4 regions of the Paenibacillus sp. JNUCC31 genome follow, and region 2 is predicted to be linked to each of the others. Evidence: riboswitches for the same ligand, from Rfam matches in the RefSeq annotation. Region 2 holds a riboswitch; each other region holds the start of a gene.
The links. A riboswitch is a leader RNA that binds a small molecule or an ion and turns the genes downstream of it on or off. The one in region 2 is predicted to bind thiamine pyrophosphate.
Positions count from the first base shown of each region.

Region 1 (7,832 bases), 290 kb from region 2:
AGTACTGGAGCCTCTGCATATTCGAGAGGAGATTCGTAGAATCGCTGAACAGATTGTGCAAAATTATAAAGTTCCTCCCCTAACCTGACAGACAGATGTCCAGTTCCTCCCGTTATACTTTTACTATATCCAAGCTGTACATAACGAGGAGGAATTGATGATGAACGTCACCGTATGCCAAAGCTGCGGAATGCCGCTTACTACCCCCGCCCAATTCGGAACAGAAGCGGATGGTAATGCAACCCGCGAATACTGTATCTATTGTTACAAAGAGGGCAAGTTCGAGCAGCCCGATATTACGCTGGAGGGCATGATTGAAATGTGCACCGCCATTCTGGACCAGGAAGGTATGGACGAGGAATCCGCAAGGTCAATGCTGCGCAACCAACTCCCTTTTTTGAAAAGATGGAATACGTCTGCCTCTGAACAGAATGCATTTTCGGCAGAAAATTCAAATGAGCCTGCTCATCCCGGTCGGCTAGATGGCGATAACACTCTATCTGCCCAACCAGTGAGGTATGTCACACTGCCAGGGAAACGCCTTGCAGGTGTGTCCGCGAGAACAACCAATGCCATTGAGATGAGTGGTAAAGGCTGTATTCAGGGACTCTGGAACAGCTACTTCGCTTCAGATCATCAGCCAGCCCCTGAAGCGGCCCGTTATGGCTGTTACGCAGACTATACGGATGGTATAAATGGAGAATACACCATATTGGTGGGGCATGAGGTAGATCCGGAAGAAACATTGCCTGAGGGAGTGAATTCCGTTGAGCTGCCGCCTGCGACGTATGCAGTGTTCACCTCCAGAAAGGGACCGATGGCCGAAGTTGTAGGTGAAGCCTGGGGTGCGGTCTGGGCCTGGAACAATCAGGGGGAGCGCACGTTTACCGGCGATTTCGAATTGTATGATGAGCGGAGTCTCGATCCTGAGAACGTACAAGTAGATCTGTATATTGCTGTTCGGCAAGAACAATAAGAAAAAAGTGATTATGTTCATTTCTTCATTCCAATTGGACCGTTTCAATCTATATTTCAGCAATTGAATACCGTTCACTGGATTTATGCAAAATGTTGTTAGGCTGTCAGGTTTTCCTGGCGGCTTTTTGCCATACTACGTGATCTCCCCTTCGAAAATTGCCCTAATTATGCACCCGACAACCGACCATGGTACCAAGTTAGTTAGCTTGCGTCGTACCTATGCAGCCAGACAATAGGTCTTAATTTCGACACCATTGGCATTATCAAAACTGGGTCTATTCACTTAACAACCGCTTCTATCCTCCCATAAGAAACCTCACATATGCAGTCCTTTCCTCCTGAATTTCCCCAAAAACGTTTACATCTCACCAATACGGGGTAAAATCACTACAATCCAATTGGAATTACACCTTAAGTTGCCTGTTTCGTCTAACAAGTCACATATACCTATTTGCGTAAAAGGGACGATAACTCGCCAGAATACATAATCTATCAAAAATCACATATGCATATTCGAGAATGCATTAAAGGAGGAACCAAGATGATCCGCATGCCTATTCAGCAAATGATCCCGTACCACCACCAGTATCCGCGCAACACGGCGACCACTGCTCCCAAAAAGGAGAATGAGAACACTCAAGGTCTATCCTTTCATGAAATTCTGCAGCAAAAAATGGCTAAAAAGAATGCTTCCCCTTCACTGCGATAAATGAAATGAGGAGCGAATTCATACTCGCTTCCTGTATATTCACCGTTCTTCTGCGAAGTTGCGGATGAACGGTTATTCGCGTTTTCAGTTTAATTGCTGTTACATCTGCATTGTACATATGTACAGTCTATTGTCACATCTCTATAAACCTCTATAATGGGTTAAATATTTGCGGCACTTATTGAGACAACATAATCCATTTCAGGGGGAAAATACGATGATGACCATCGCCTGTTTTCACGCTCATTATTCCAACATTGCTCTGATTGAAGAGGCACTCGCTCCTTATGAGGTTGAACTCGTACACTATGTCGATCCGGGTCTGGATCGCCTCAAACATGACGCTGATTTCACTGAGGCAGTTACACATGAGAAAGTATCACAGACGCTGCAATGGATCGCACACTGTCATGCCGACGCCATCCTCGTCACTTGCACCCTGTTTGCGGCCGTACTTGGGCAGGAGGCACAGCATGTTCCCGTCCTCGTGGTTGGCATTGATGATCCATTACTTCAGGAAATGAAACGGGTACCGGGGAGATTCATATTGGCGTTTACCAACCCTGCAACGATTGAAGGAACGATGGCGCGGGTGAATCAGGCATTGCAGCAAAATGATGAACATGAGCAGCTGCACGAGGCCGTGACCATGGGGACTGAAGCGGTGCTGATCCCAGGGACATTTGAGTTAATTATGCGAGGCGATAAGGAAGGCTATCTAGCGGCGGTGAGTGCTGGATTACAGCAAATTGCTGAGCAGTTCCCTACTAAAAGGGTAATCGCTGCTCAACTGTCCATGGCTCCCGCAGCGGCGCGTGTCACCGCAGACGCAGGCATGTTGATCTATAGTCCATTGACTTCGCTTGCGGCGTATTTGGAGAAGAATTTGAACATAATTCGGCGTTAATGTTGAGCGGTAAGTGCGTATGAGCGGTGCGTCGATATAAAAACTGATTTTCCAGACTGCTTATATCGGTAACGCCACGCCAAAGATCAGTCAGTGATGCGACATCTCATCTGAAGAACTTGTTCCAGAAGTTCTCTTGCTCTAGATTGGAGCAAAAACTCTAACGAAACCAGCCCGTCTTATTAGCAGAATTATCGTGATCTGCTAAGTTTAACGAACCTGAGCCACCTTAATGGGGTCCAGACATGCGATTTCAGTACAGCAGGACGTGCATCTCAAGAAATAACGTTTCTGTGACTCGTTAAATCGCAGATCTGTTGAAATTACGGCAAATAGCGTGTGCTCGGTTCGTTAGGGGCTGCCTGTTCGCAATGTTAATTATTGCACTCCTGACATACATAGACCGTAAAAAAGAAGTGACCCGCCACAGGTTGAGGGCCTGACGGGTCACTTCGTCTTAAGATGCTGTAATTGGAGGAATACCCATCGCAAATGCTGTGCAGGAGTAGCCATTGGCCTGACTACTCTTATTTGTTTTTACTTATATTCATATTATTATGCATCTGTTAGACAATCAACCTATAACTGATAAACATATATTGAGTCGCACTTCTTGTTCTTTAAGAGTAAGTGTGCGCACCACGTACCCAAGTTAAAGCCGCTCTTCTCCGCGATCACGGAGAGGAACGGCTTTTCACTATGTCAGGCTGTCCAGATTGCGTTGTAACGACGCCTAGGAGCGTGTCCGGTATTCCTCTGCCTTTTCCTGCATGCCCGCAACCACGGCCTCATTCTCGGACAGTCCCTTGTCCACGGCAAAGGCACGAATATCTTGCGTTATACGCATGCTGCAAAATTTTGGCCCGCACATGGAGCAGAAATGGGCTTCCTTGGCCCCTTCGGCTGGCAGCGTCTCATCATGATAGGACAGCGCTCGTTCCGGGTCCAGTGACAGGTTGAACTGATCCCGCCAGCGGAACTCAAACCGTGCCTTGGACAGCGCATCGTCCCGACGCTGGGCACGCGGGTGGCCTTTCGCGAGATCGGCGGCATGAGCAGCGATCTTGTAGGCAATAACCCCTTCCCGTACATCATCCTTGTTGGGCAGGCCCAGATGTTCTTTTGGCGTAACATAACAGAGCATCGATGTGCCGAACCAGCCGATCATCGCTGCACCAATCGCTGAGGTAATGTGGTCATATCCTGGTGCAATATCGGTCGTCAGCGGTCCCAGCGTATAGAACGGCGCCTCCTTGCAGATCTCCATTTGCAGATCGACATTCTCCTTAATCTTGTGCATCGGCACATGTCCCGGACCTTCGATCATCACCTGCACATCATGCTTCCAGGCAACCTGCGTGAGTTCACCAAGCGTAGCCAGTTCAGCCATCTGGGCTTCATCATTGGCATCGTAGATGCTTCCCGGGCGCAGTCCGTCCCCTAGAGAGAACGCCACGTCATACCTTTTCATAATTTCACAGATTTCTTCAAAGTGGGTATACAAAAAATTCTCCTGATGATGCGCAAGGCACCATGCTGCCATAATGGACCCACCCCGTGACACAATGCCGGTCATCCGTTTGGCGGTCATTGGAATATATCGCAGCAGCACGCCGGCATGAATCGTAAAATAGTCCACGCCCTGCTCTGCCTGCTCGATGAGCGTGTCTCGATACAACTCCCAGGTCAGTGCTTCAGCTTCGCCATTGACCTTCTCCAGCGCTTGATAGAGCGGCACCGTGCCAATCGGCACAGGTGAATTGCGGATGATCCATTCCCGGGTAGTGTGAATGTCTCGACCTGTGGACAGGTCCATCACCGTGTCCGAGCCCCAGCGCACGGCCCATGTCATCTTCTCCACCTCTTCCTCGATGGAGGAGGATACAGCAGAATTTCCGATGTTAGCGTTGATCTTCACGTGAAAATGACGCCCGATCAGCATCGGCTCACTCTCCGGATGATTGATGTTCGACGGCAGGATGGCCCTGCCACTCGCCAGCTCCTGCCGCACAAACTCCGGCTCCACCCCTTCACGAATGGCGGCGAACTCCATCTCAGGGGTGATCATTCCCTGCCTTGCATAATGCATCTGGGTCACGCAGCGCCCAGCCTGTCCCCGCAGCGGTTTACCACGCAAGCCCGGATACTCCTCGGCTCCAGCTCGCTTCCCGCCCGGTTTCAATCCGTTATCCTCCGGTTTTACCATTCGTCCCTGGTAGGCCTCAACATCTTGACGCTCCGTAATCCAGCGGGTACGCAGCGCGGGCAACCCTGCCCGGATATCGGCATGAAATCCGGGATCAGTCATTGGTCCGCTCGTATCGTAGACACGCAGCGGCTCGTTATGCTCCACCCCTTGGGGAGTATTCGTGTCATGAAGGGCTATTTCACGCTCCGGTACAGCAATGTCCGGTCGTGAGCCCTGAATGTACACTTTGCGGCTGCCCGGGAAGGGCTGAACCCGTCCGGCCGCACCTGTACTCTTTTCCAACGGCTGATCCTGCTCGTCTTGTCCCATCGTTCTGTTCTCTGTACTCATCGCTCTTGTCTCCTCCTCATTGGTAATCGACTGGATTGATAGCTCTGCGCACAGTCCTGGATCATCCACAACACAGAAAAAGAAAGAGCGGTCATACACCAGAAGATAAGGACATCACATTCCAAGTAATACAGACATTCGGGGCAAAAAAAACTTCCTCCCCAACGCTCGCCAACCACTCTTGGCACTTGTCCAAAAAGCAGCTCTGGTATCGTCTTCCGCCTGTATACGGTATATAAAAAAGCCGGTTCCCAAGGGAACCGGCCTATGTCCATCACCACTCATGCAACTCATTCAGGCTCCAGAGCGGAGTCCATCCATAAGTCACATATGTGGTGTTCGTGGTCGTATCGCCGATTACTTCCCTACGCTGGTATGATCCAGATCAGGTGCAAAGGGTCCGGAATCTCATGCGATTCCGTCTCAGTCCGGACAATTCGGACTCCCCCAGTAACGTTAACAAGTTGCAGCATATACGCTGCAGATCCATATTCAGTTATGCTGGCCTGTGAGGCCGTCCATTACAGAGTAGCGTATCGAAATAAAAAAGACAACCTTTATATTCCAGAAATCTGAAATCAGGACAGCATAAGTCCCATCTGTGTGGCAGCTTCCTTCAACACAGGTGCATATTCGTGCAAGGTCTTCTGGGACAGGCGGCTAACTGGGCCGGATAACGACAAGGCGGCAGCGATATTACCTCTGCGGTCCATAATAGGGACAGATACGGCTGCTGCTCCCGGCTCACGTTCCTCATAACTCGTTGCGTATCCATGTTCACGAATGTCACCCATCTGTGCAAGATACACTTTGGGATCGATAAATACAGGCCATTCCGGCCCATTCATCAGATCTTCACGGTCCTCTTCGGTCGCAAAAGCCATCAGCACTTTGCTGGACGCTCCCACGGATAGCGGCAGCCTCACTCCCACCGGAGCCACACGGCGAATCGCTTGATCACTCTGCACGGCTTGAATCCGAATCCGCTCACTGCCATCACGCAAATACAAACTCACCGTTTCGCCCAGCCGATCTCTTAGCCGCTCCATCGCAGGAAGGAGCAGAATGGCTGGATCATCGCTTCGAGACATATGTGCAGACAGCTCCCATATACGTATGCCGAGTCGATACTTCTCGGTTGCTGCATCACGGATGACGAATCCTCGTTCCTCCAAAGTTGCCATCAGACGGTGGACTGTACTTTTGTGCAGACCGATCTGGCTGGCAATTTCCGTGAGTCCCAGATCACTACGGGTTGTAAAACATAATAATATATCCAGCGCCCGTTCTACAGCCCGGACGGTTAACTTGCGGTCTTCCATGGATGTTATCCTCCTCATGTTTCATCACATGAAACTCGGTTACATAAATTATATGAGAAACGGTCTCATCTGTAAACCAAAAGCGCCAATATGGAATAGGGAGAAGTGTAAATATTTTCTTTTTATAAATATAAATCCCCTGCAATTTGCACCCTTAGGAAATGTTAACCATATATCTTCAGAACTATATAACAATTGCGTAACAAATGCCTCCAATCAATTGACTTTGACTATATTGGAACATACGATAAAGATATATTAAATTCAGATTTTGCTTCATAAGTAGTCAGAAAAATCATTTATCATTATCATTTATCCGCTCTGTTCGTCTCGTTGTTATCTTCATTTGATTTTAAAAGGAGGGGCAATCATGTATCAGACATCCCAGAGCGAAGCCCCGCTGCAAACGAAAGTGTCCGATCTGCCCTCTTCGTTATCACCGAGGCTGATCCGGTTCAAACATATTGTCGTGGCGTTATTGCTCTCCGTTGTATTTTTTCTGCTCTTTTGTTTCATTGCACTACACGGGTATATTGCCTGGGTATTATCCAATCCAACTGTGGCGCCCGTCTTCTCCAATCCCATGCAGGCCAAGAACATGAAGTATCAAGACATCACGTTCCCGGCAGCTGACGGCAGTCGAACGATGCAGGGCTGGTATATCCCAGCTGACAATAATGCGAACAAAACGATCATATTCAGCCATGGATATGGTGCGAATCGTGAGGAAACCTGGGTTCCGATGTATGATCTGGCCCATTATGCTCACCAGCTCGGATTTAATGTGGTGATGTTCGATTATGGCTTCGCCTCCCAGGTGAACAAGGCCGTCGCTACAGGAGGTAAAGCCGAGTCCCAGCAGCTGCTTGGTGCCATTCAATTTGCCAAGCAGCGCGGAGCTCAGGAACTTGTCGTATGGGGCTTCTCCATGGGTGCCGGTACGGCCCTCCAGACTGGACTTATTACCAAAGATGTGGATGCGATGATTCTGGACAGCACATTCCTGCTGGAGCCGGATACACTGTACCACAACATCCATAATCAGATTGATCTGCCGCGTCAGCCTACGCTGGAGATTATGAACCTGCTGTTCCCGATTCTGAACGGAACCGGATTGCAGCAAATTCCGTATCAGGAAGTGAAAAAAGAAGATTATCCTTTCCCGATCTTCTTCATCCATGGTACCGAGGACGAGAAAGCCCCTTACCCTATTGCGGAGCTGCTCGCTGCCAACCAGACCAATCCGTATTCCGATGAGTGGATTGTGGACGATGCGCATCATGAGCTGATCTTCCGGGAGCATCCGAAGGAATATCTGCGCCGTGTCTCCACATTCCTGAGTCATGTGACGAAGACAAGCAGCGATGATGTGGATAA
Region 1 is NZ_CP062165.1:4,188,807-4,196,638, reverse strand. It holds gene JNUCC31_RS18305 (helix-turn-helix transcriptional regulator) at 1-88, shown strand, start outside; gene JNUCC31_RS18300 (zinc ribbon domain-containing protein) at 158-976, shown strand; gene JNUCC31_RS18295 (hypothetical protein) at 1,520-1,687, shown strand; gene JNUCC31_RS18290 (hypothetical protein) at 1,905-2,594, shown strand; gene thiC (phosphomethylpyrimidine synthase ThiC) at 3,328-5,112, opposite strand; TPP riboswitch at 5,479-5,592, opposite strand; gene JNUCC31_RS18280 (IclR family transcriptional regulator) at 5,712-6,455, opposite strand; gene JNUCC31_RS18275 (alpha/beta hydrolase) at 6,826-7,832, shown strand, end outside.
Region 1: it holds a riboswitch for thiamine pyrophosphate, as region 2 does, so the genes downstream of both, thiC (phosphomethylpyrimidine synthase ThiC) here and JNUCC31_RS16935 (ABC transporter substrate-binding protein) in region 2, are expected to answer to the same signal.

Region 2 (7,832 bases):
CATTCGGTGAGCTGGACAGCGAGCTGAGTCGACGTAGCTCAGACCAGACTCCTGTACACGCTCACGCTGCTGCATCGCCAAATGGAACAACCCCTTCAGACGTTGAGCCATCTCGTTCAATCTATCGCGGGCGCAATTTGGCTCTTCTGTCTTTATTTGTTCTGTTTTTCTTTCTCTACGTTGGAACCGAAATGAGTCTTGCCAACTTCATGCCCGCCATTCTGATTGAGAAAATGAACATGAAGGAAGCAGGTGCTGCGCTTAGTGTTACCTGCTTCTGGATCGCCATGTCTGTTGGACGGCTGTTTGCCGGATATATTGCGGAGAAGTTTCAATATCGCGTCTACGTTCTGTACAGCTGCCTCGCGGCCGTTCTGCTATTGATGATTTTTCCGTTCACCAACCAGATCTGGTCCGCATTTTTAATCATTCTCTTACTGGGACTTGCACTGTCTGGCGTGTTCTCCATCGCCCTCGTCTTCGCCAGCAAAATGCTGCTTGGAACCGAAGAATCGACGCCCAGTATCCTGATTGCATCAGGTGGAGTTGGCGGTGCCATTCTGCCTTTGGTTACAGGCTGGAGTCTGGATCATCTGGAAGTTAACCAATCCGCATGGATGCTCGCCATCTTTGCGGTTGGGCTGCTTGTCATTAGCGTGATCACGTATCAATGGCAGAACAAACATGCGGTCGATACAGTGACTTAACAGTTATGTGTCGAGGCAAACCTGAGAATTAGAATCAGAAACAAAATACCTATTATAGAGATTGAGATGTCCACCGTCATGAATTGGCGGTGGACATCTTGTTTAGCGTTATTCTGTTCTAACGAACCTGGTACACGCTATTCATCTCCATTTCTGCATGTTTGAAATCTAACGAATCCTAGAGACGTTATTCTAGATAATTAGCTCCAAATCAAGCTCTCGTTGCAGTTTCTTAGCATAGTAACGCCGCTGAGATTCGTTAGATTTTTCGTTCCTTAAAAACCGGCCCAATAAGATGTTCTCGATTCGTTAGCGCTGTAATCATGGTAGAAAGTGTCCTATCTTTGCCTCAGATCACCTTTCATTAAAGGTGAGCATACGATCTATTTATTTGCACAAGATTACCCAGGAAATACTTTAGGCCCATCTGAATCACACACTTTTGTTAACGGCAGGCAATACAGATCCATTATCCTTGATGAATTTACCAAATACATATCGCACGAGTGGCCCCAGAATGATCAACTGATATGGAAGCGCCAGGCTGAAGTTACGAGCGATTGTATGAAGGTACGTACGGAGTATGGATGCCCCGTTTAATTGATCCGCGAGATATGCCGAGATCATTCCATACATGGACATGATCAGTACCATACCAATCACCATGAAAAATGACATGGCGAGCACACCCAGAATCTTATTGGACTTGTCGAAGGGCAAGGAGAATGCAATCTTTCTCGCTACAGGTCCGACAATGAAAGACTCCACCAAAAACGCGATGACAAAACATAATATGAACTGAAGTAATATCTCAAGCGGGGACATCTTGCCGAGTAACCCATTGTGCCATAAATTAAATGTCATCATGACGACGACCATCCCTGTGCACATCAGCATTCCAAAAACAATTTGTTCTTTCTTCGTTGTTGGCAATTCTCTCATCCTTTCTGTTTACCTTCGTAATTATAGAGATGACGAACCCCCTCACATAAGTGAACATTATGTGAACATTGCCGACTTGTCCAAAAATTAAAATCCTGTTTGACAACCCCATAGCACAGTCCTATGATATCCCTTAAAATGGTAGAAAATATTTACTCAATATAAGGAGGATTTGGATTATGAGTTTTCAAAAGCGCATTGACCACGTTGGCATTGCCGTTCGTGATCTGGAGACCACACTCCGTTTCTATACGGAGATTGTTGGTCTTGAATTGAAAGACCGGGTAACCCATACCAACGGCGTCATCCAGCTCGCCTTTCTCGGCTTCAACGGAAGCAACGAGACTGAGATTGAGTTGATTCAGGGATACAGCGACAAGCTGCCTTCCGAAGGAACAGTGCACCATTTTGCCATCCATGTCGATGACCTTGAGTCCGAGTACAACCGCATTAAGGCAACCGAGGCCGAGTTTATTGATGGAGAGATCATTACACTGCCCAACGGTTACCGTTATTTCTTCATTTATGGACCCGAGAAGGAATGGATTGAGTTCTTCCAGCGCTAAGAATTGGAGCTGACTATGTATAGGTGCATATGATGATTTTCAACCGGATGGACCCGCGCTGGAGGAAGGGATATGAGCGCGTATATTAGTCCGGCTGACTTGTGTAATTTGATGTTCAAAGCAATTACAGCTACAGATCTGGAGCCCTTCACCATACTGCATGGGATCTCGAATAATCGGTTTAAACGATTAAATCTCGAATCCACTCAGAAAAAGGTAGGCTATGAACCGAAAGCCGATGCTTTTGCACTCAGTCAGATTTCCTTATATGATTCTCCACGATAAAAGTTAAAAAATCACACATCGACAGAGGTCGTTATACGCATGTATAAGGGCCTCTTTGATTACTTCATACGTGCCCCTATCCAGTTCCTGACTGGACATGCATCGGCCTCTGGCCTATAATTACACCTAGTAATGCCCGTAACTTCATAGTTTCCCAGGGGAGTCGGAATTGGCCGGCTGAGAGTGTATCCCACCAAGATACTGACCCTTAGACCTGATCTGGATCATGCCAGCGTAGGAATCGGAGTATATCGAATTGGCCCAGCCTAGCCTCTTTGCTGAGTGCCACATCTCTAACGCCTGCACGCGTCCCGGAGTAACGGGGCGCTTTTTTAATGTTCTTTTACATAGCCAGAAGAGCTGAAAAAAAGACGTCATCCGGATCATAGCTGGTATAAATCTGTCGATTTATGCAAGAAGCTTGGATATGAAGCCAAGGAGTACCCCGCGCCACTGGCCGGACAACATGAAGGAGAGAAATGACGATGAGATGGCGTAAAATGATGGGCCTATTGCTCTTGTGTGTACTACTAGTGGCTGTGGCCGCATGTGGCGGCAAAGAAGCTGCACCTTCAGGAGAAAATGGCAGCAGCAGCACCGAAAACAGCAATGAAGGTGACAATGCAGCCCTCAAGGATATTAAAGTGGTACTGGACTGGACACCAAATACGAATCATACCGGCCTGTATGCGGCCGTAGATCAGGGTTTTTATAAAGCCGAAGGCTTAAATGTCGAGATTGTACAGCCAGGTGCCGGAGGCGCGGATACAATGGTGGCTTCGAATGAAGTGCCATTTGGCGTAAGTTATCAGGAGAGCGTGACCCAGGCCCGCACACAGGGCGTACCGCTCGTGTCCATCGCTGCAGTCATTCAGCATAATACATCCGGATTTGCCGCTCCGGCGGAACGGAACATCAAGTCTCCCAAAGATTTTGAAGGCAAAACCTATGGTGGCTGGGGTTCACCGGTAGAAGAAGCCGTGATGCAGTCCATTATGGAAGGCGAAGGCGCTGATGTATCCAAAGTAAAAAATATTAACATGGGCGATGCAGACTTTTTCACAGCTGTGAAACGCGATATCGACTTTGCCTGGATTTTCTACGCCTGGACGGGTATTGAAGCCGAGCTTCGCGGAGAACCCATCGACATGCTGTATGTGAAGGATTATTCCGATGCGCTGGACTACTACACCCCTGTACTCGTGACCAATGAACAGACGATTCAGAACGATCCCGAGCTGGTTAAAGCGTTCTTGAAGGCGACTTCCGAAGGATATCAATATGCGATCGAACATCCCGAAGACGCTGCCAACATTCTGATTAAGGCCGTACCGGATCTGGACAAGGACCTTGTACTCGCGAGCCAGAAGTGGCTGAGTCCGAAATATCAGGATGACGCACCGCGCTGGGGTGAGCAGAAGCAGGAAGTATGGCAGAACTATACCGATTGGATGTTTAGCAAAAAACTGCTTGATCAGCAGGTTGATGTATCCAAAGCGTATACAAACGAGTTTCTACCCCAATAAAAATTGTTTAAGTTTAACTTTTTTACACCAGAACGAAGAGTGCAGAACCCATCTGTAGAAACGAAGTGGTCGCCTTTATCCCCGGATTTCCCCCATGAGGAAAATGGAATCAAAAAATCCGGGGATAACAGCGATCGGAAGAGGGTACTGCAATCGAAGTGGTAAAGTGTAAAGCTGGTTTAACTCATGCAATTTAACTCGAAAGGAAACGTGATCTTTTATGGCAAGTACACTGCTTAGCATTCAAGTCATTCCCAAAACGCCAAATGGCGAAAATTCCTATCCTTACGTTGATCGTGCTATCGAAGTTATCCAGCAGTCGGGATTAAAATATCAGGTTAACCCACTCGATACCACGATGGAGGGAGAACTGGAGGAACTGCTTGAGGTTGTCCGCAAAATGCACGAAGTTCTCGTGGAAGCTGGCAGCCCAAGCATCATCTCACAGATCAAGATTGCCCATAGCCCGAGCGGCTTCAGCATGGACACCCTGACGGAGAAATATCGCTAATGCATGCCTATTGGAAAAGCGTATGGCCGCCCTTTGTGGCGGTTATTCTCTTTATAGCGGTATGGCAGGGAGCCGTCTCCCTGTTTCATATCGAGAAATGGATGCTGCCAGCGCCTTCGGACATCGCCCATGAAGCAGCATCCCAATCCGAGCGACTTGGCATGCATGCATGGGCAACAATTCAGCTGACATTGATAGGGTTTGCAGCAGGTACGCTCGTGGGATTACTGATTGCAATGGTGCTGCATTTGATTCCATTTTTGAAATCTGCACTCTATCCATTACTTATTCTTAGCCAAAATATACCGACCATTGCGCTTGCTCCGCTCTTGCTGATCTGGTTCGGATTTGGGCTGCTGCCCAAACTGATTACCATCATCCTGGTCTGCTTCTTCCCGGTGGCTGTAGCCGCCATGGACGGGTTGACCCGCACCGATGCGGCGATGATGAACTATATGCGCATGGCTGGTGCAAAACGCGGCCAAATTTTCTGGAAGCTCGAACTGCCGCATGCCTTGCCCTCGGTGTTCTCGGGGATTAAAATTGCCGCTACGTATAGCGTCATGGGTGCGATCATCGCTGAATGGATCGGTGCAGATAAAGGCATCGGCTATTATATGATGCTGCAAAAATCGGCCTATCGGACGGATCGTCTTTTCGTGGCCATCATGATTATTGTGGCACTGAGTCTGCTGCTCTTCCTGCTCATTGCGCTATTGGAGAAACTGCTCGTACGCTGGCGGCCGCAGAAGCGATAACTTTGAAATAAGCCCCATATAAAGGTTAGGAAGTGATGACGAGATGACAGCCGAACACAACGAGCGGGGAGCTGCTGCTGCTGCGCCGGATGCGGTTGTAACCACTCCAACGCATGGCGGAGGTCCTGAACATGGAGCCATGGCTATAAAAGAAAAAAACTCACCGCCAGCGCTGGAGGTATTGGATATACATGCCTCGTTCCGCGAGCGACGCAGTATATTGCCCGTGCTGGATAGCTTGTCCCTGACTGTGGAACAAGGAGAATTCGTAGCCATCGTCGGTCCTTCCGGCTGCGGCAAAAGCACCCTGTTTCACATCATCGGCGGCTTACTGAAACCGCAGGAGGGCCAAATCTTGATGAATGGTCAGGATGTTACGGGACAACGCGGCAAGATTAGCTATATGCCGCAGCAGCCTGCTCTTTTCCCATGGCGCACCATTGAAGACAATGTGCTGCTTGCAGGCGAAGTGTCTGCAGATGCACCACCCCGAGCTGAGGCGCTCGCCGATGCCCGGAAGTGGCTGGGAAGTGTGGGCCTCGCCGGGTTCGAACGAGCCTATCCGCATATGTTATCGGGTGGCATGCAGCAGCGGGTGGCATTTCTGCGCGCCCTGCTCAGTCCGCAGGAGTTGATGCTGCTGGACGAGCCTTTCAGTGCGCTGGATGCACTGACCCGCAGCGACATGCAGCGTTGGCTGCTCGATATCTGGGAACAGAACCGCCGCTCCGTGCTGTTCATTACCCACAATATCGAGGAAGCATTATTGCTTGCTGACCGGATCTATGTTCTATCCAACCGGCCTGCCACTGTACTGCACGAGGTCGATGTTCCCTTTGATCGTCCACGTCGCGAAGCGATCACGGAGGAGTCTGCTTTTCTTGAACGGAAACGGCAGATTTCCCAGTGGATGAGAGAAGAACAGCAGAAAACCCGCCTATCCAAATAGCGCGGGTTTTTAAGTTATTTTTTTCCTTAAATGGGTGATCCAACACACACCACTCTGCGTATCATTTGTAAAAGACAAAAAGGAGGGGCCCATCTCATGCATTCTACAGCCTTTGCACCCTTGATCGATGCCCATCTTCACCTGGACAAATATACATCCGACGAACAACAAGAGTTGTTAAACTCTTTCCCGTCCCAGCAGGTTGAAGCGGTTATCGCCGTTTCTATGAATCTGGCATCTGCCCAAGCCAACCTGGAACTGGCTTCACAGTACCCTCGCACCGTATATCCGGCCTTTGGTTTCCACCCCGAGCAGTCCCTTCCGTCCCTGGCAGAGCAGGATCTGTTCTTCGACTGGATCGAGAAGCATATCGGACGAGCTGCAGCCATTGGGGAAGTTGGATTGCCCTACTACAATCGGCAGGAAGCCGAACGGGCTGGACAACCCTTTGATCAAAGCGGCTATGTCGATCTGTTGGAGCGATTTATCCAGCTGGCGAAACGACATGGTAAACCGATCGTACTGCATGCTGTATACGAGGACGCCGATATCGCCTGTGATCTGCTGGAGCAATATCATTATCGCCGGGCTCATTTTCACTGGTTCAAAGGTTCGAAGCGGACCGTCCAGCGAATGGCTGACAACGGATACTTTGTCTCATTCACTCCTGATATCATATACGAAGATGAAATTCGCGAATTAGCTCGCCAGTATCCTTCCGAGCAGGTTATGGCAGAGACCGATGGACCTTGGCCCTTTGAGGGTCCTTTTCAGGGAAGAATGACACACCCTGTCATGACCCGACAGGTCATTCAAGCGTGGAGCGAAGTGACTGGTATGGGAACGGAGCGAGCTGCGCGTCTCTTTTATCAGAATACGAAACGCTTCTATGGTCTGCTTTAAGCGCTTAGACGTATCCATTTACCCTGACAACTCTCACGCCAAGGAAGCAAATTTAATCAGATTGGTGCCCAACCTCTTGCTGATTTCCCAACAAAAAAGGGGCAACACCCAAAAGAAGTCAGTCGGCTCCGGCCGAACTGACTTCTTTTTTTGGTTTATCATTAACGCTTCAAGAATCCTTTGCCTTCGAGAAACGGCTTCATCTGTAAACGTACCGGCTCGGTAAGACGCTTCGCCATCATTTCGGACCACGGTGTAGAACGTTCCCCTTGGGTGCGCTCCTTCATGTATGCAGCGGTCGTTTCATCATAGCTCTCGACACCTTTGAGCGTCTGCTCGGCATTATAGCGGCCATGGTGTAAGACCGCATCAAGCGGTAGACGCGGACGAATACCCGTCTCCTGATCAGCAACACCAATGCACATTCCATATACTGGATATACGCCTTCAGGCAAGCCCAATAGTTCGCTAACTTCCTCAATGCGGTTGCGCAGCCCACCAATATATACAATTCCGAAACCCAGTGATTCTGCTGCAAGCGCAGCATTTTGCGATGCGAGTGCAACATCAATTGTGGCCACCATAAAGTTTTCAGTAGAGTCCGCATAGGATTCCTTTTCAGGCAAATGACGCTTGGCAGCATCGCTCAGCCGATAAAGGTCAGCACACCATACGAGAAACACAG
Region 2 is NZ_CP062165.1:3,893,988-3,901,819, reverse strand. It holds gene JNUCC31_RS16955 (MFS transporter) at 1-707, shown strand, start outside; gene JNUCC31_RS16950 (DUF2798 domain-containing protein) at 1,140-1,640, opposite strand; gene JNUCC31_RS16945 (VOC family protein) at 1,829-2,215, shown strand; gene JNUCC31_RS16940 (hypothetical protein) at 2,288-2,500, shown strand; TPP riboswitch at 2,647-2,759, shown strand; gene JNUCC31_RS16935 (ABC transporter substrate-binding protein) at 2,986-4,026, shown strand; gene JNUCC31_RS16930 (thiamine-binding protein) at 4,247-4,537, shown strand; gene JNUCC31_RS16925 (ABC transporter permease) at 4,537-5,295, shown strand; gene JNUCC31_RS16920 (ABC transporter ATP-binding protein) at 5,435-6,244, shown strand; gene JNUCC31_RS16915 (TatD family hydrolase) at 6,341-7,147, shown strand; gene nfsA (oxygen-insensitive NADPH nitroreductase) at 7,309-7,832, opposite strand, start outside.

Region 3 (7,832 bases), 3.5 Mb from region 2:
AAAGCATCATGGGGAAGAATGATCGGGTTTACACCGATGTATGCCCTGATCTTCCTCTATCTGGTCATTCCGCTGGTAGGCATGAGTTTCCTGCAAATGAACATTTATTATGAACAGATTCAGAAACTGTAACGACTAAGTACGTCGCAGTCTGAAATAAATAACAATAAATTTAGGAGGATTTATCATGAACAATGCATCAAGCGCTTTAAAGGTGGCAGCAGGCATCTTTCTGACCATCGCCCTTATTACAATTGTGGTTTTGTTGTTTATTTCGGCTCAGGAGGCGACCAAAACGGCACAAAACAATTTTGCGGATATCCAGACCGAGTTGTCCCAAGCTGCATTTACGGTGTATGACGGAACTACCATTAGCGGATCACAGGTTACGAACGCGTTGCGTAAATATGCGGACAAGGATCAATTCGGGATTCAAGTTATTACAGGTAAAAATAAAGGAGGCCAATGGTATGGTAATCAGTTAAACATTTCCCAGGATCTCAATAATGCGGATTATGGCTCTGTTATTAAACCTGACGAGAAAGTGGGCGTTATCAACCAGACTATGAGTGAAAAAGATAATCAGTATGTCAATCCAAGCGGTAAATTCAAAGCAATTATTGTAAAAGACAGATCTAATGTAGTAAGAGGGCTTATTTTCCAGCAATCCTGACAGGAGTTGGTTGATGATGTCCCAGAATACACAGCAGCTCATGTTGTTTTGTACGGCGGTTGTCCTGTTTGTGACAGCCTGCCTGTACGGGCAACAAAATGTGAAGGTTTTGTCAGACGGTTTGAACCACATGGTGCAGACCACTGCAAACATGGAAGGACGACTAAATACAACTTTGCACATAAGCCAGCCAGAACACTACAGCGGTGCTGAAGTCTTACATACGGTAAGACAGATGACAGGGACAACGATCAGAGTGGAGGTAGACGGGACAGCCTATGTTATGGATCCCCTTTTAAATAGAACAGTGACTATCCCTGTCCAACTTGTTGCATCGTACAGACCGGAGTTCATTAGAAGTGATACTGGCGAAGTGCTAAAGATTGCGTTTTGGAAGGAGGCCAGCATACCTTGATTAATGCCGCATCCAAGCTGCTTGCCGTTCTTCTGGCAGTCGTATTGCTGTATGTATATCCGGCAGCAGAGTCAGCTGATCGGCAGGATGACATGGCACGCATGACCGTTGTACAGACGGTTACCCGTTTTGTTGATGCAGTCAGAACAAAGGGGTATATTTCCCCTGACATGTATGCAGAGTTCGAAGAACAGATGGCCCGAACGGGTAATTCCTATGAAATTGCCATGGAACACCTACACAAAAAGTATGTACCCCATTATTCAGACCCGCTGGATCAGAGTACATTCTCTGGAACTTATGAGACTGTACAGGACGGCTATTATTCAGCTCAGATTAAAGCCAAGCTATTTCCATCGTCCAGTGTACTGGCTTCAGATGATCCTGGGCGCAGATATACTTTGGTTATGGGGGATTTTTTCACAGTGACCGTCAAAAATACAAATCGTACACCTGCCATGCTGATTCGTGAGTGGTTAAACGGGTCTGCGCAGGCAGCAGCCGTATTTACCACATATGGAGGTATGGTTCTAAATGAAGATTACTGATCTTTCCATTGTGTTTGTGCTTATCTTTTTACCTATTTTCTGGGTTATATCTCACAATACCGACAATGCCCAAGAGGCTCAATATTTAAGCAATCGTTACAGGGCGGCACTTCAGACTGCTGTAATGGATGCAGGGGCTGTGATGCATCAGAATGAGAAGCAAAACGATGAAGCGGGGTATGATTCAACCAAGTTCGTGAAAGCGGACAAAGAGCTTGCATTACTTACGTTTACCCAAACAATGGCGCTTAATATGGGGATTCAGGATGATCCTGCTGCGATAAAGGCCATGTTTAATTACTTACCTGCAATAGTTCTGCTGGATTATGACGGTTATTATATTTTGGCGAAAGAAACTGAAATGACAGGAAACCTTGAAGATTCATTCCGGCACGTGTGGAGCCCCAAGAAACCTTATACATATTCTGATTCAAATGGCAGCAGTATTAACTTCACGCTCGATGGGTATGTGTATGCCTATGATGCAAGCTTGGGCAAATGGGTAGAAGGCTTCCAAAAAGAACTGGCCTCCAGCACGCAAATCCCTCTTCTTCAAGATGCCGAGCTCTTTGAACAGGTCAGACGAAGCCGGATCGTAACAAGTGTGCAGGAAGATTTGGCTGAGGTTATCAACAGGCATAATGAGTTTGCAAGAAGGAATGGTGTTTCCTACACCTTCACCATGCCTTTGATTTCTCAAGAGGATTGGTACAATACAATTAGTGATACAGGACTTATGGCCTTTATTCAGGGGGTACCTGTAGGGAATGAAAAGATTAACAATTATGCCATCGGTGGTGGCAGACTGGTGAAGAAAACAGCAATTATTGGCGGAGTTGATCCGGCAAGTGGAATCAAATATTATTATCCCTCCACATGCCGCAATGGTTACAGGGCCGGAGAAGTGTTTACAGATGCGAAACAAGCAGCAGCTCAAGGCTATTTTGAGTATAAGTGTTCCATAAATTAGGGCAGTTTGTTTGTAATATGAAAGTGAGGTTGCATGAGATGTTTACATTACTTTCAGAAAAGGCGATACCTGTGATAAAATAAGGTTTCGGAACGATAGTAATGTCCAAATAGATAGGAGCAACCTCATCTTATGAGTTTATTGTCAGTTGAGAACGTGAGTCACAATTTTGGCGACCGCACGTTATTTAAAAATGTTTCTTTTCGTTTACTCGCCGGAGAGCGTGTAGGCCTTGTTGGTGCAAATGGTGTGGGCAAGTCCACATTGATGAACATCCTTACCGGGAAATTGTTAAAGGACGAAGGGAAGGTTGAATGGACCCCAAAAGTTCGCTATGGATATCTGGATCAGCATACCAAGCTCACGCCTGGAAAAACGATTCGTGATGTGCTCAAAGAGGCGTTCCTGCCCTTGCTTGAGTTGGAAAAAGAAATGATGTCCATCACGGATCAGATGGCAGACGCCGATCCGGACAAGCTTGAATTGTTGCTGGAAGAAATGGGTGACATTCAGGAACAATTAGAGCAAGGTGATTTTTATCTGATTGATGTGAAAGTGGAAGAGATGGCGAATGGACTTGGCTTGTCCGCTATCGGTCTGGATCGTGACGTGGCCGCGCTTAGTGGTGGTCAACGTACGAAGGTATTGCTTGCCAAGCTCTTACTGGAGAAACCAACGGCTCTTCTGCTGGATGAGCCAACGAACTATCTCGATGTGGAACACATTGAATGGCTGACGCGTTACCTGAAGGATTACCCGTATGCGTTTATTCTGATTTCGCATGATACGGAGTTTATGAATGAGGTCGTTAACGTTATATATCATCTGGAATTTGCCAAGTTGACGCGTTATGCAGCGAACTATAACAAATTCCTTGAAATGGCCGACATGAATAAGGCGCAGCATATTGATGCTTATGAGAAACAGCAGGAATTTATCAAGAAGCAGGAAGATTTCATTCAGCGGAACAAAGCCCGCGCTTCCACTTCCGGTCGTGCCAAGAGCCGTGAGAAGCAGCTTGGCAAGATTGAACGGATCGATCGTCCAGACGAAGCAGCCAAACCCACATTCAAATTCAAGGATGCCCGGGCGAGCAGCAAAACCGTCTTTGAGGGTATTGATTTTGAAATTGGATATTCATATGCATTATTGCCCAAAATGACGATGACGATTGAGCGTGGTGAGAAAATTGCCATTGTTGGGTGTAACGGTGTAGGTAAATCAACTCTGCTGAAGACCATCCTTGGGAAAATCCCGCCAATCAGCGGTAAGACATTCTTGGGTGACTATCTGGAAACAGCCTATTTCGAACAAGAAGTACGTGCAGGTAATATTACTCCGATCGAAGATGTGTGGAATGAATTTTCTCATCTGACACAGAATGAAGTCCGGGGCCATCTCGCACGATGTGGATTGAAAAATGAGCATATCACCCGTCCGCTTAACGCGCTTAGTGGTGGAGAACAGGCAAAAGTTCGTTTGTGTAAGCTTCTTATGCGTGAAAGCAACTGGATTTTATTCGATGAGCCGACCAACCATTTGGATGTGACAGCCAAAGCAGAGCTAAAACGCGCCTTGCAAGAATTCAAGGGTACCGTGTTGCTCGTATCACATGAACCTGAGTTCTATGAAAGCTGGGTAACCAAAACATGGGATGTTGAAGCTTGGTCCGAGAAACAATAGTATGTATCTTCGAACCTCGAACAAGATCAGCTACTTTTATAACTACATCAACCCTAAGCATGAATGAACAACGTAATCAATGGAAATGTACGGTGACAAAAAAAGGTGTCTATGGTAACATAGGCTACAACTTCATATGAACACTAGGGGGGCCGCACGATGCGGCTGAGATGGAAGAATTAGATTCCGGACCCTTTGCACCTGATCTGGATCATACCAGCGTAGGGAAGTGGCCGTTTCAGCTAATGACAAAGTGAGCAATTATCGTTGATTTTATTGCGATGTTGCCTGCAGTGTGAAACATGCATATACACATTGTTACAATTATGGGTTCCGTAGTTGTTATGCAGTGAGTAACCGTATGCAGCAGTCATTCAGTTGATCCATGAATACTAAATTCGTGGCCACTCCCCTGCGGGAGTGGCTTTTTTTGTTGTTTATTTCAGCGTAATCATATGCAAGAGGAGGGCGAACAATACGGAAATCTTCCACGAACATGTAACAAGAGGATCATTCGAACTGCATGCTCTTTCACCAGGAAAAGGTGACATGAACTCTTTTGTGCATGCTGCCACGGATGTATGGCGCTGGGTCGATTATATCCACATTCGAGAAAAAAAACTGACCCTGGAGCAACAGATACAATGGGCCCAAAGCCTGAAAAAAAAGGGTGTTCCATCTAACCGAATCATCATGAATGGCTCAGATCAGCTGGCTAAACATGGGGTGTTTGGTGGTGTGCATTGGGGCCAAGCTGCTATTCATAGCTACGATAAGGAGCTGGGGAGAGTCGATCGGCTTCGCGTAGGGGTGTCGGTTCATTCTCTGGAAGAAGCAAAAGTTGCAGAAGAACGTGGGGCGGATTATCTATTTTACGGGCATGTGTACGCCTCACCCAGTAAACCGAATTGCGAGCCTAGAGGACTTGCTTCGTTGGCTGAGGTATGCACCAAAGTTTCAATTCCAGTGATCGCGATTGGTGGGATTGGAACGGAGAATATTGCTGCTATCCGAACTGCTGGCGCCAAAGGGGCTGCGGTAATCTCTACGATTTGGACAAGCAACAACCCGGAACTGGCAGCAGCTTCATTGCGGCGGGCGATCACGAATTCACAGAAGTATGCCGAACCAGGGAGATGAGATCATGAGAGAGGGAGCAAGAAGTATAAGGAAACGTTCAGGTTATCATCCAAGAGCAGTATCAAGGAGTAGAATTGGATCGGAAATTCGAGGCAATCTTCATGCTGAAACCATTATTGTAGGCGGTGGAGTGATCGGTTGTGCTATTGCATGTGAGCTCGCTACCCGAGGCCATGATGTTCTTTTGGTTGAGCGTTCGCGGATCGCTGGAGGAACTTCCTGTGCAGCTGCCGGGATGCTTGCTGCTGACAGTGAGAGATTCACTCATGCCGTTATGGCGAGGCTCGCGAAGGAGAGCAGAGAATTACTTCATAAACAGAAGGAACGAATCAGTTCACTTAGTGGAGTGGAGATGGGTTTGCAGCAATATGGGTTTATTACTCCCTTTCGTTCATACAGTGAGGTCAGCAATTACAAAAATAACAGATCTTCGAACTCCTCTGATGAACCTTTTTGGTGGGATCGTGTCTCTGTCCAACAGGAAGCATCATGGTTAAACAGGGATATCTATGGTGCATATTACAGACCTTCCGAGAGCGAGATCCTTCCTGTTAATCTCACGCAGGCGTATGTCAGGGCGGCTCAAGCCATGGGTGCAAGGGTTATGGAAGGCGTACAGGATGTCCGTTTGCATATAGATGTGAACGGAGTTCAAGGGATCCGAACTTCCATTGGAACGATGACATCGAAGAACGTCATTGTTGCAACAGGGTTACAGGGAGAAGAGTTGATGAGACATGCAGGGCTGATTTTGCCTGTTTTGCCTGTGAAAGGAGAGATTGCAGCGGTGCATTTCTCACCTCGCCACATCGGATACAGACCTGACAAAACGGTGTATGCAGATGATATATATATTGTCCCAAAAGCCAATGGGGAAGTGTGGCTCGGTGCAACCAGCCTTCCCGGAAGAACAGACACAAAAGTCTCGGTACAGGGGATTCAGAAGCTATTTACAGCTGCGACAAGCTGGGTGCCTGGCATGAAGGAAGCGCATTTTCTCCGGGCATGGGCGGGTGTTAGACCTTCGACTCCGGATGGATTGCCCTACATAGGGGCTTGTGAAAGTATTCCCGGGTTATTCACTGCTTTTGGACATTATCGTAATGGCATACTGCTTAGTGCGATTACGGGCAGCTTAATGGCTGATATAATCTACGGTAAAACTTCCGAAGCGTTGGGAATTCAGGACCTTAGTCCGGATCGTATGAATCGAAAGGAGATATTGCAGTGAATATCATTGTCAACGGACAAACCATGCAAATTGAAGATAGCTTAAATCGTGTGGACAAATTGCTCCATTCGTTTAATCTGCAAGTAAAAACCGTAGTGGTTGAATTGAATCGGCAAATTTTAACGAGGGAATACCATGAGACGACGGCATTAAGAGACGGAGATCGGATTGAAATTGTACATTTTGTGGGAGGCGGTTAACTATGTTGAAGATTGGGAATTATACGTTCGGATCTAGACTACTTCTGGGTACAGGCAAATTTTCGGATTTGGACGTGCAGAGCCAGGCGGTTGAAGCGGCAGGTACGGAAGTGTTAACGTTCGCTGTTCGGCGTTTGAATCTGGAAGATCGAAACAAACAACATTTTCTGGACACGCTGGATTTGAAAAGGTATACCCTGCTTCCCAATACAGCGGGTGCTTCAACGGCAGAGGAGGCAGTGCGAATCGCTGAACTTGCCCGGGCTTCAGGACTTTGTGATATGATAAAAGTAGAAGTCATCGGCGATGGAATCACATTGCTTCCTGACCCGATTGAAACGTATAAAGCATGTGAGATATTGCTTGAAAAGGGATTTACGGTACTGCCTTATATCTCGGATGATGTTATTTTGGCCAAGCGATTGCAACTACTCGGTGTACATGCTGTCATGCCTGGGGCTTCACCCATAGGGGCAGGGAGAGGAATTATTAATCCCTATAATCTGGAGATAATTATTGAACAAGCCGTCGTTCCTGTCATTGTGGATGCAGGGCTTCGAGCACCCAAAGATGCGGCTCATGCGATGGAATTGGGAGCAGACGGTGTATTGTTGAATACGGCTGTCTCCGGATCGGGAGACCCTGTGAAGATGGCTAAGGCCATGAGAATGGGGGTTGAAGCAGGCAGAATGGCTTATGAGGCAGGCATGATTCCCATTAAGCGTTACGCGGCAGCAAGTAGTCCGGCGGAAGGAATGGTTCATACATGACAAATCAGACACGACCCTCCGAGCAGGCAGACCGTTACTCCAGACAGGAACGGTACGCTCCGATCGGTAAGGAAGGTCAGGACAGATTGAGTAACAGCAGAGTATTAATTGTTGGTGCAGGTGCGCTTGGCACTGGCATTGCAGAGACACTGGTACGTTCAGGTATTGGCCACGTTACCATTGCAGATCGTGATTATGTGGA
Region 3 is NZ_CP062165.1:361,516-369,347, reverse strand. It holds gene JNUCC31_RS01480 (hypothetical protein) at 1-132, shown strand, start outside; gene JNUCC31_RS01475 (hypothetical protein) at 188-673, shown strand; gene JNUCC31_RS01470 (hypothetical protein) at 687-1,088, shown strand; gene JNUCC31_RS01465 (hypothetical protein) at 1,085-1,636, shown strand; gene JNUCC31_RS01460 (hypothetical protein) at 1,623-2,606, shown strand; gene JNUCC31_RS01455 (ABC-F family ATP-binding cassette domain-containing protein) at 2,739-4,289, shown strand; TPP riboswitch at 4,425-4,534, shown strand; gene JNUCC31_RS01450 (thiamine phosphate synthase) at 4,839-5,429, shown strand; gene thiO (glycine oxidase ThiO) at 5,434-6,660, shown strand; gene thiS (sulfur carrier protein ThiS) at 6,657-6,860, shown strand; gene JNUCC31_RS01435 (thiazole synthase) at 6,863-7,630, shown strand; gene JNUCC31_RS01430 (MoeB/ThiF family adenylyltransferase) at 7,627-7,832, shown strand, end outside.
Region 3: it holds a riboswitch for thiamine pyrophosphate, as region 2 does, so the genes downstream of both, JNUCC31_RS01450 (thiamine phosphate synthase) here and JNUCC31_RS16935 (ABC transporter substrate-binding protein) in region 2, are expected to answer to the same signal.

Region 4 (7,832 bases), 520 kb from region 2:
CTCTCCGAAACAGTGTCAGCACTGCCAAGCTTGCACTCGATATTCTTGAAGCGCATGCCATCGATGTCTATGAATCCCCCGACACGACCGGTAGTACACCTCAATTCCGTGATGTTGCTGATGCCATTATTGTGCTCGCAGGCCTTGTAGGCAGCATTAGCGATGGATCACTTCATGCTGCGATTGCTCATGGGCTGCATGATAGCCTGACCAAATTACCCGAAACACACGCATTGCTACATGGAGAAAAGGTAGCCTTCGGACTCTTCACCCAGTGGATTCTTGAAGGCAAAGCAGGGGATGAGCTTCATGAGCTGACCACTCTTTTACATAAGCTGAATCTGCCGATCACTCTTGCCCAACTCGGCATACAACAACAACCCCAGGAAGCTGCTGCGCGCATTGCAGCAGGACTACAGCTGCGGGAAGGCAGTGCGGCTCATCTGTCCTTCGGAGTTAGCACAGCGCAGGTAACCGAAGCCATTCTTCAGGCAGACCGTATCGGCCGAGCGTTTATTGCATCCAGCAAATTAAGTGAGTCCGGTATTTCCAGTGAGAGCATTTCACAGACCAAGGAGGTTTCTTCCCTATGATTCGTCGAAATCGCCGTTACTCCCTACCTTTAACCGCTCTTGTGAGCGCACTTCTCTTGCTCATTGTATCCGGCTGCTCTACAGGAGCTGATCATCAGGCTACAGGTACAGGCACAACACCGACAGCGGCATCAGCTGCTTCGAATAGTGACGTTACCATACGGGTTGGTCAGACCGGATGGGGCAATCTCGAATGGGGGCTAAAAGCCGCCGGACTCGATGACACCCCCTATAAAGTCACTTATAACGTATTCCAGGGAGGAAACCTGATCCTTGAAGCGATGGCTGCAAACCAACTGGACTTCGGTGTAACCAGTGAAATCCCGCCCATTTTTGCTTCTCAGGCTGCCAACGGTGGAAGCTTCAAAATTATTGCGGTACAACAAGGCAGTACCTTAAATCAGGAGGTCGTTGTTCCCAAAGGTTCAACGATCAAATCGGTTGCCGATCTGAAAGGCAAGAAAGTTGCATTTGTAAAAAATACAACGGCCCACTATTTCCTGCTCAAAATGCTGGAGGAAGCCGGATTAACCTGGAGTGACATCAGTCCGGTTGAACTTACAACAGCCGATGGACTCAGCGCCCTGATCAGCGGGAAAGTGGATGCCCTTGCGAGTTACGGCAATGCCATCATCTCCGCACATCAGAATGAAGCAACGACGCTCGCCAGCGCCAAAGATATCCTGTCAGGCAGCTTCCTTGTAGCCGCTTCCGATCAAGCTATTGCGAATGATGAACAGAAAAAGGCCCTTGCCGATTATCTGGAGCGAATCAACAAATTCAATGATTGGGCGCGGGCAAATAAGGATGAATGGGCTCAAATTACAGCAGACAACACCCACCAGCCTGTGGAACAAGCGCTTAAAACCTACACCGATGGAGAAGCACAACGGTCCTCACGCATTGTTTCAATATCCGACGAGGCCATCCAGTCCGAACAGGACGTAGCGGATACGTTTCAGCAAGCGGGTATTTTTGAGCAGGCAGTAGACGTGAGCCAATTCTGGAGCGACGCTCTTAGTGATCAGCTTCCAGCTCCTGGTAGCCAATAACGAACGAAGCAAGGAGGTATGTATAACGTGCGTTCTAACACTTTTAACCGGGCATGGTTTAACCAATGTCTTCCTTTTGTTGTACCACTGCTCATTCTGGCTCTGTGGCAATGGCTCACTGCGTCTGGAGTCGTTGCAGCCAATATTTTGCCCCGTCCCGCTCAGGTACTGGAGGCCTTCTTTCGTCTGCTTCGTAACGGTGAGTTGCTGAACAATATAAGTATCAGCGCCAGGCGGGCTTTGGGAGGTTTCGTCATCGGGGGAGGTCTGGGTTTCCTGCTGGGTGTACTGAATGGCATTTCCTCTCTTGCGGAAAAGATCGCCGACTCCTCGGTCCAGATGATCCGTAACATTCCGCATCTGTCCTTGATCCCCCTCGTTATTGTGTGGTTCGGGATCGGTGAAGAAGCCAAATTATTTCTCGTTTCCCTGGGCGTATTCTTTCCGGTATATCTGAATACGTTCCACGGCATACGGTCGGTCGATCCCGGTCTGATTGAAATGGGCAAAGTGTATGGCCTCAGCCGTTGGTCCCTTTATAAGGACATTATCCTGCCTGGTGCGCTGCCTTCCATTCTGGTGGGTATTCGGTACGCACTTGGCATCATGTGGCTAACACTTATCGTAGCCGAGACGGTTGCAGCGGATGCGGGGATTGGATATATGGCGATGAACGCAAGGGAATTCATGCAGATGGACGTGATTGTCTTAAGCATTCTGCTCTATGCCCTGCTGGGCAAGCTGTCTGACACCATCGCCAAATGGCTGGAACGGCGCTGGCTGCGCTGGAACCCGGCTCTATCCCGCAAGTAATGTGAAGGAGCGTGAATTTATTCATGAGCACAAGTCAGATCAGTCCTTTTCTGCAAGTGGATGGGGTTCAGAAATCGTATGATCAGCGCACGATTCTATCCGACATCAACGTCAGTGTGAGACAAGGGGAATTTGTAGCCATCGTTGGACGAAGCGGTTGTGGCAAAAGTACGTTGCTGCGTCTGATCGCCGGGCTGGAAGCCCCCTCTTCAGGTAACGTTATGCTGGGCAATAGAAAGCTTGGCAGTACCGCACCCGAGACAAGGTTTCTGTTTCAGGAGGCCCGGCTGCTGCCTTGGAAATCCGTGCTCGACAATGTACGGTTGGGCATCCCCGACAAGAACAAGGAAGATGCACGCCAGTCGCTTCGCAATGTAGGACTCGGAGAGCGTGAAGGCGACTGGCCGGGAGTATTATCGGGCGGGCAAAAACAACGTGTCGCTCTGGCACGCGCACTCGCCAGTCATCCTCGCTTACTGCTGCTGGATGAACCGCTGGGTGCATTGGATGCTTTAACCCGGATTGAGATGCAGCAATTAATCGAACGTTTGTGGGTAGAAGAAGGGCTGACCGTCATTTTGGTCACTCATGATGTCAGCGAGGCGGTTGCACTTGCTGACAGGGTACTGTTAATCGAGGATGGTCATATAACGATGGATACCCGAATTACGCTGGAGCGGCCACGCGTTCGGGACAGCGGGTTTGCTCATTTTGAAAACCTGATTCTTAATCGGTTGTTGACTCCTCCACAAGAAACAGCACAGCAGATTGCCCAGAAACAGATATCATTCTCGATCTAATTCCACTGGAAAGAAGGTATGATCATGCAATCCCTTTCACCCATTCCCTCTCCTCCTGTCAAAGACCTGTTAAATCAAATTCCAGCCTATACACCTGCCAAATCCATGGAACAGATTCGGCGGGAGTTGGGACTGGAAAGTGTCGATCGACTCGCAGCGAACGAGAATCCGTTTGGCTCTTCTCCCTTGGCTGCGGAAGCAGTCCGATCCCTGGGCTCCGATCTTTTGGCACAATACCCCGACGGTTCCAGCCAACTGTTGCGTGACAAACTTGCGGAGCGGCTGGGTGTGCGTACCTCCCAACTGGTATTTGGCAGTGGATCGTTCGAGCTACTGACCCTTACCGCCCAAGCTTATCTTAATCCCGGCGAGGAATCACTCATTCCGGTGCCCTCCTTTAACTGGTATAAAGGCGCTACCCTGCTGGCAGGCGGTGTTATTCATGAAGTGCCTTTGGTCAACCATTCGCTGGACCTGGAGCAATTCCGGCAACGGATCAATGCTTCAACCCGAATCATCTGGCTGTGCAATCCGAATAATCCGACCGGAACCATTTTCACGGCAGATGCCCTGCTTGGTTTACTTGAACATGTTCCCTCCCATGTCGTGGTTGTCCTGGACGAAGCGTATTATGAATTCGCGGAAAGCGAAGATTATCCGGATACGGTTAAGCTGCTGGAACAGTACAATAATCTGATTATTCTGCGGACCTTCTCCAAAATATATGGGCTGGCCGGCCTGCGAATCGGATATGGCATCGGGAATGAAAGCATCATTGAAGGCATTAACCGGGTCAAGCTGCCCATCAGTCTGACAGCCACATCCCAAGCCGCTGCTTCGGCCAGCCTGGATGATCATGAATTTGTCTCTCATTGCCTGCACTACAATCGTCAGGGACGGGAAACGTTAATGCAATCCTTTGATCAGTGGAAATTACCCTACATCCCTTCCGAAACGAATTTCATCATGGTGGATCTGTTACAGGACAGTGGCCCCATTACCAGAGAATTGTTGAACCGAGGCATCTCTGTTCGCGGCGGTGCCGAATTCGGCATGCCTACCTGGCTTCGGATTACGATTGGTACACCTGAGCAGATTGCCCGTTTGATCCGTGAGCTGGGCGCACTCATTCCCTAGTCGGTATATGACTTCTTCCCTCATTCATTTATCTTCCTCACCACGACCTGCCTGATCAGGCTCTTTACATTCCGCTTCTTTATGATATATGCTGAGTACACAACTGCATATCTTGAACATTACACTAGGGGAGCCTTGCGGCTGAGACGAATCGAACGATTCGGACCCTTTGAACCTGATCTGGATCATACCAGCGGAGGGAAGTGGAGCGGCCTTTCAGTAAGTGGATTTTTTCATGTTGATGATGAAATTTAATGTGAATTGAACTTACAGACCCACTCATTTCTCCGGAAATGGGTGGGTCTTTTTCGCGTTCTGCGGGCAGATCAGAAGGTGTAATTAGAGATCCCGCAGTTTGCTGTTTGTTTGATAACGAGGAGGAAAGGAAGCGAGAAAATGGGTGACGACATCACCATTCACAACATGAGCTATGCTTTCCCGGGAAAAAGGGATTCCCCTGTGCTCTCCAATGTGTCGATGCGTGTAGCGAGAGGAGAATTCGTCTCGATCATCGGCTCCAGCGGCTCCGGTAAAAGCACCCTCTTCAAGCTGCTGGCAGGCTTGCTTGAGCCCACCCACGGAACCATTGAAATTCCTTGGGTTCAAGAAGGAAAGCGACTGGGCCAGGTGGCCTACATGCCACAAAAGGACCTCCTGTTATCCTGGCGAACCGTCATGGAGAATTGCATGCTCCCCTCCGAACTTGCTTCAGGGCGGCAGGATAAGGCAAGGATGCGAGCGGACATTCTCGCTGGGCTCGACAGATTTGGCTTATCCGGCTACGCGCATGCTTACCCGGACGAGCTGTCGGGTGGCATGCGCCAGCGTGTCGCGCTGCTTCGTACTTTGCTGACAGGCGGCCAGCTCATGCTGCTGGATGAACCATTCGGCGCACTCGATGCCCTGACCAAACGGGAGATGCATCGGTGGCTGCTGGAGCTGTGGGAAAGCCTGGGCAAAACCGTGTTGTTCATCACGCATGACATTGAAGAAGCCCTGCTGCTCAGTGATCGGATTATCCTGTTAACTCCAGTGGGCCAAGGCCAACAGCTGCAAGATATGGAAGTACCTTTGCCGCGTCCAAGACATTCGGACATGATCTACGAACCGACTCTCGTTCAGATGAGACGATTACTGGAGGAACAATTGCATGCGAGACGGTAACTTGAGAGATAGCATGAAGCATAGCGTAAGAGGTTGGCTTGCCCGTTATGGTCTGTTTCTTTTGCTCATGATCTTGCTGCTTGCCCTCTGGGAGTGGATTGTGCATATGGGATGGGTGCCTTCCTTCATCATTCCAGCCCCGACGGCGATTGCCAGTTCGCTGTATGAACATCGCCACCTTCTGCTGGCTACACATCTGCCCGCTACCTTGATGGAAGTTGTCGTTGGTTTTGGCTTGTCTATTGGTGCCGGAATTGCACTTGCAACAGGTATGTATATGAATCGGTCGATTGAAAAAGCGTTATATCCCTTCATCTTGATCAGTCAGACGATTCCGTTGATTGCCCTGTCCCCCGTCTTCATCCTGTGGTTTGGCTACACGCTGTGGAGTAAAGTTGCGGTGGTATTCCTGATCGCATTTTTCCCGATTGTAGTTAGCACCTACGATGGACTGCGCCAGGGTGATCCGGAGCAGCGTGAATTGCTGCGGACGATGGGGGCCAGCAAGTGGGATATTTTTCGCAAACTCCAGATTCCGCTTGCCCTTCCCTCCTTCTTCTCGGGACTAAAAATGTCTGTAGTGTACTGTGTGGTCGGTGCAACGATCGGGGAATGGCTCGGTGGAAGCAAGGGTCTCGGTTATTTCAGTCGCAGAATGTCGAGCAACATGAACACGGATGCGATGTTCGCCGCTATTGTGCTGTTATCCCTGCTTGGTATCGCCCTGTTTGTACTCATTGCATGGATGGAGAGAAGATTCGCTGCACCACGTCATGCAGGTAGAAGAAAGGCTGGATAACTTTCGGAGGTAGACCTGACGGGACAGGTTTATCTTACTTAGCGTCTTCCCCTTACTATCCGCTGGGAGGCCATAGCAGCACATCGGTTTCCAATCACCGGTATGTAGAATTTTATGAATTTCATAACAGATAACAAGGAAGAAACGAGGAACTTTACGTAATGAATAATAAGCATATATATTCCCTGCTCCCTCTCCTGCTCATAGCTCTGTTGCTGATCGTTAGCGGATGCAGCAAGACGGGCACCAACACGCCTGCTACGGATTCAGCTTCCAATACCAAAGATACAGAATCATCTGTGACCGAAACGTCAGTAGATTCCAAAGACAAGCTATCCATCATGCTCGACTGGTATCCGAATGCAGTGCATTCCTTCATCTATGTAGCTCAGGAGAAAGGATACTTCGCGGATCAAGGTCTGGATGTTGATGTTCAAATGCCTGCCGATACCAATGACTCACTCAAACTGGTTGCTGCCGGAAAAATCGATCTGGCGCTGAGCTACCAGCCGCAAATTTTGCTTGCGCGCGGGGAAAACATTCCTGTACGTTCCATTGCGGCCGTCGTTCGGCATCCACTCGTGCATCTATTAACTGAAGCAGACGGTAAAGTGAAGTCGCCTAAAGATCTTGAAGGATTGACGGTCGGCTATTCCTCAATTCCTCTGTATGAGGCAATGGTGCGTACCATGATCAGCCAGGATGGAGGTAATCCCGACAAGATGAATCTGGTAGATGTGGGATTTGACCTGATTCCTTCCCTGGCTTCCGGGCAGGCAGATGCCATTATGGGCGGTTTTATTAACCATGAGCAATTGATTCTGGAAAAGGAAGGCCATGCCATGAAATCGATCAATCCCGTTGATTACGGCGTACCTGATTATTATGAGCTGGTACTGACTGCAAGTGACACGGGTATTGAATTGAAAAAGAATCAGCTTACCCGGTTCATCAAAGCGATGCAGGAAGGACAGAAATATGTGACAGAGCACCCCGAGGATGCGCTGAACATTCTGCTCGCGCATGAGAACGAAACTTCTCCACTTGACCCGGAGATCGAAACCAAAAGCCTGAATATTTTACTGCCACTGATGAATGAAAAAGGTCAGCCGTTTGGCGGGCAGGACGCCTCTTCTTGGAAAAACGTACGTGCATGGCTGGTTCAAAGTGAATTGATTCCCGGTTCCGTGAAGGCTGAGGATGCTTTTATCAACTTGCAGGGCGAGTAGACATCGGTTGCTGGATCAGATCAAAGAAAATCTTAAAGTAGGAAATTCAATGCTGGAAATTGCCACATGAGTTTCTTCGGTATTCAATAACTGTACAAAATTTCTATAGAATATATGGATTTTTTATTAAGTAGATGAATTATTTATCTAGTCTTTCTATATGGACATTGCAGCTATCCGAGAATGACCTTTAACTCATAACTCAATCATTTATGAAAATCCTGCTACCCAACAACCTTGAAAAC
Region 4 is NZ_CP062165.1:4,418,366-4,426,197, reverse strand. It holds gene JNUCC31_RS19325 (iron-containing alcohol dehydrogenase family protein) at 1-593, shown strand, start outside; gene JNUCC31_RS19320 (ABC transporter substrate-binding protein) at 590-1,645, shown strand; gene JNUCC31_RS19315 (ABC transporter permease subunit) at 1,673-2,458, shown strand; gene JNUCC31_RS19310 (ATP-binding cassette domain-containing protein) at 2,482-3,258, shown strand; gene hisC (histidinol-phosphate transaminase) at 3,283-4,395, shown strand; TPP riboswitch at 4,512-4,614, shown strand; gene JNUCC31_RS19300 (ABC transporter ATP-binding protein) at 4,792-5,559, shown strand; gene JNUCC31_RS19295 (ABC transporter permease) at 5,546-6,358, shown strand; gene JNUCC31_RS19290 (ABC transporter substrate-binding protein) at 6,520-7,587, shown strand.
Region 4: it holds a riboswitch for thiamine pyrophosphate, as region 2 does, so the genes downstream of both, JNUCC31_RS19300 (ABC transporter ATP-binding protein) here and JNUCC31_RS16935 (ABC transporter substrate-binding protein) in region 2, are expected to answer to the same signal.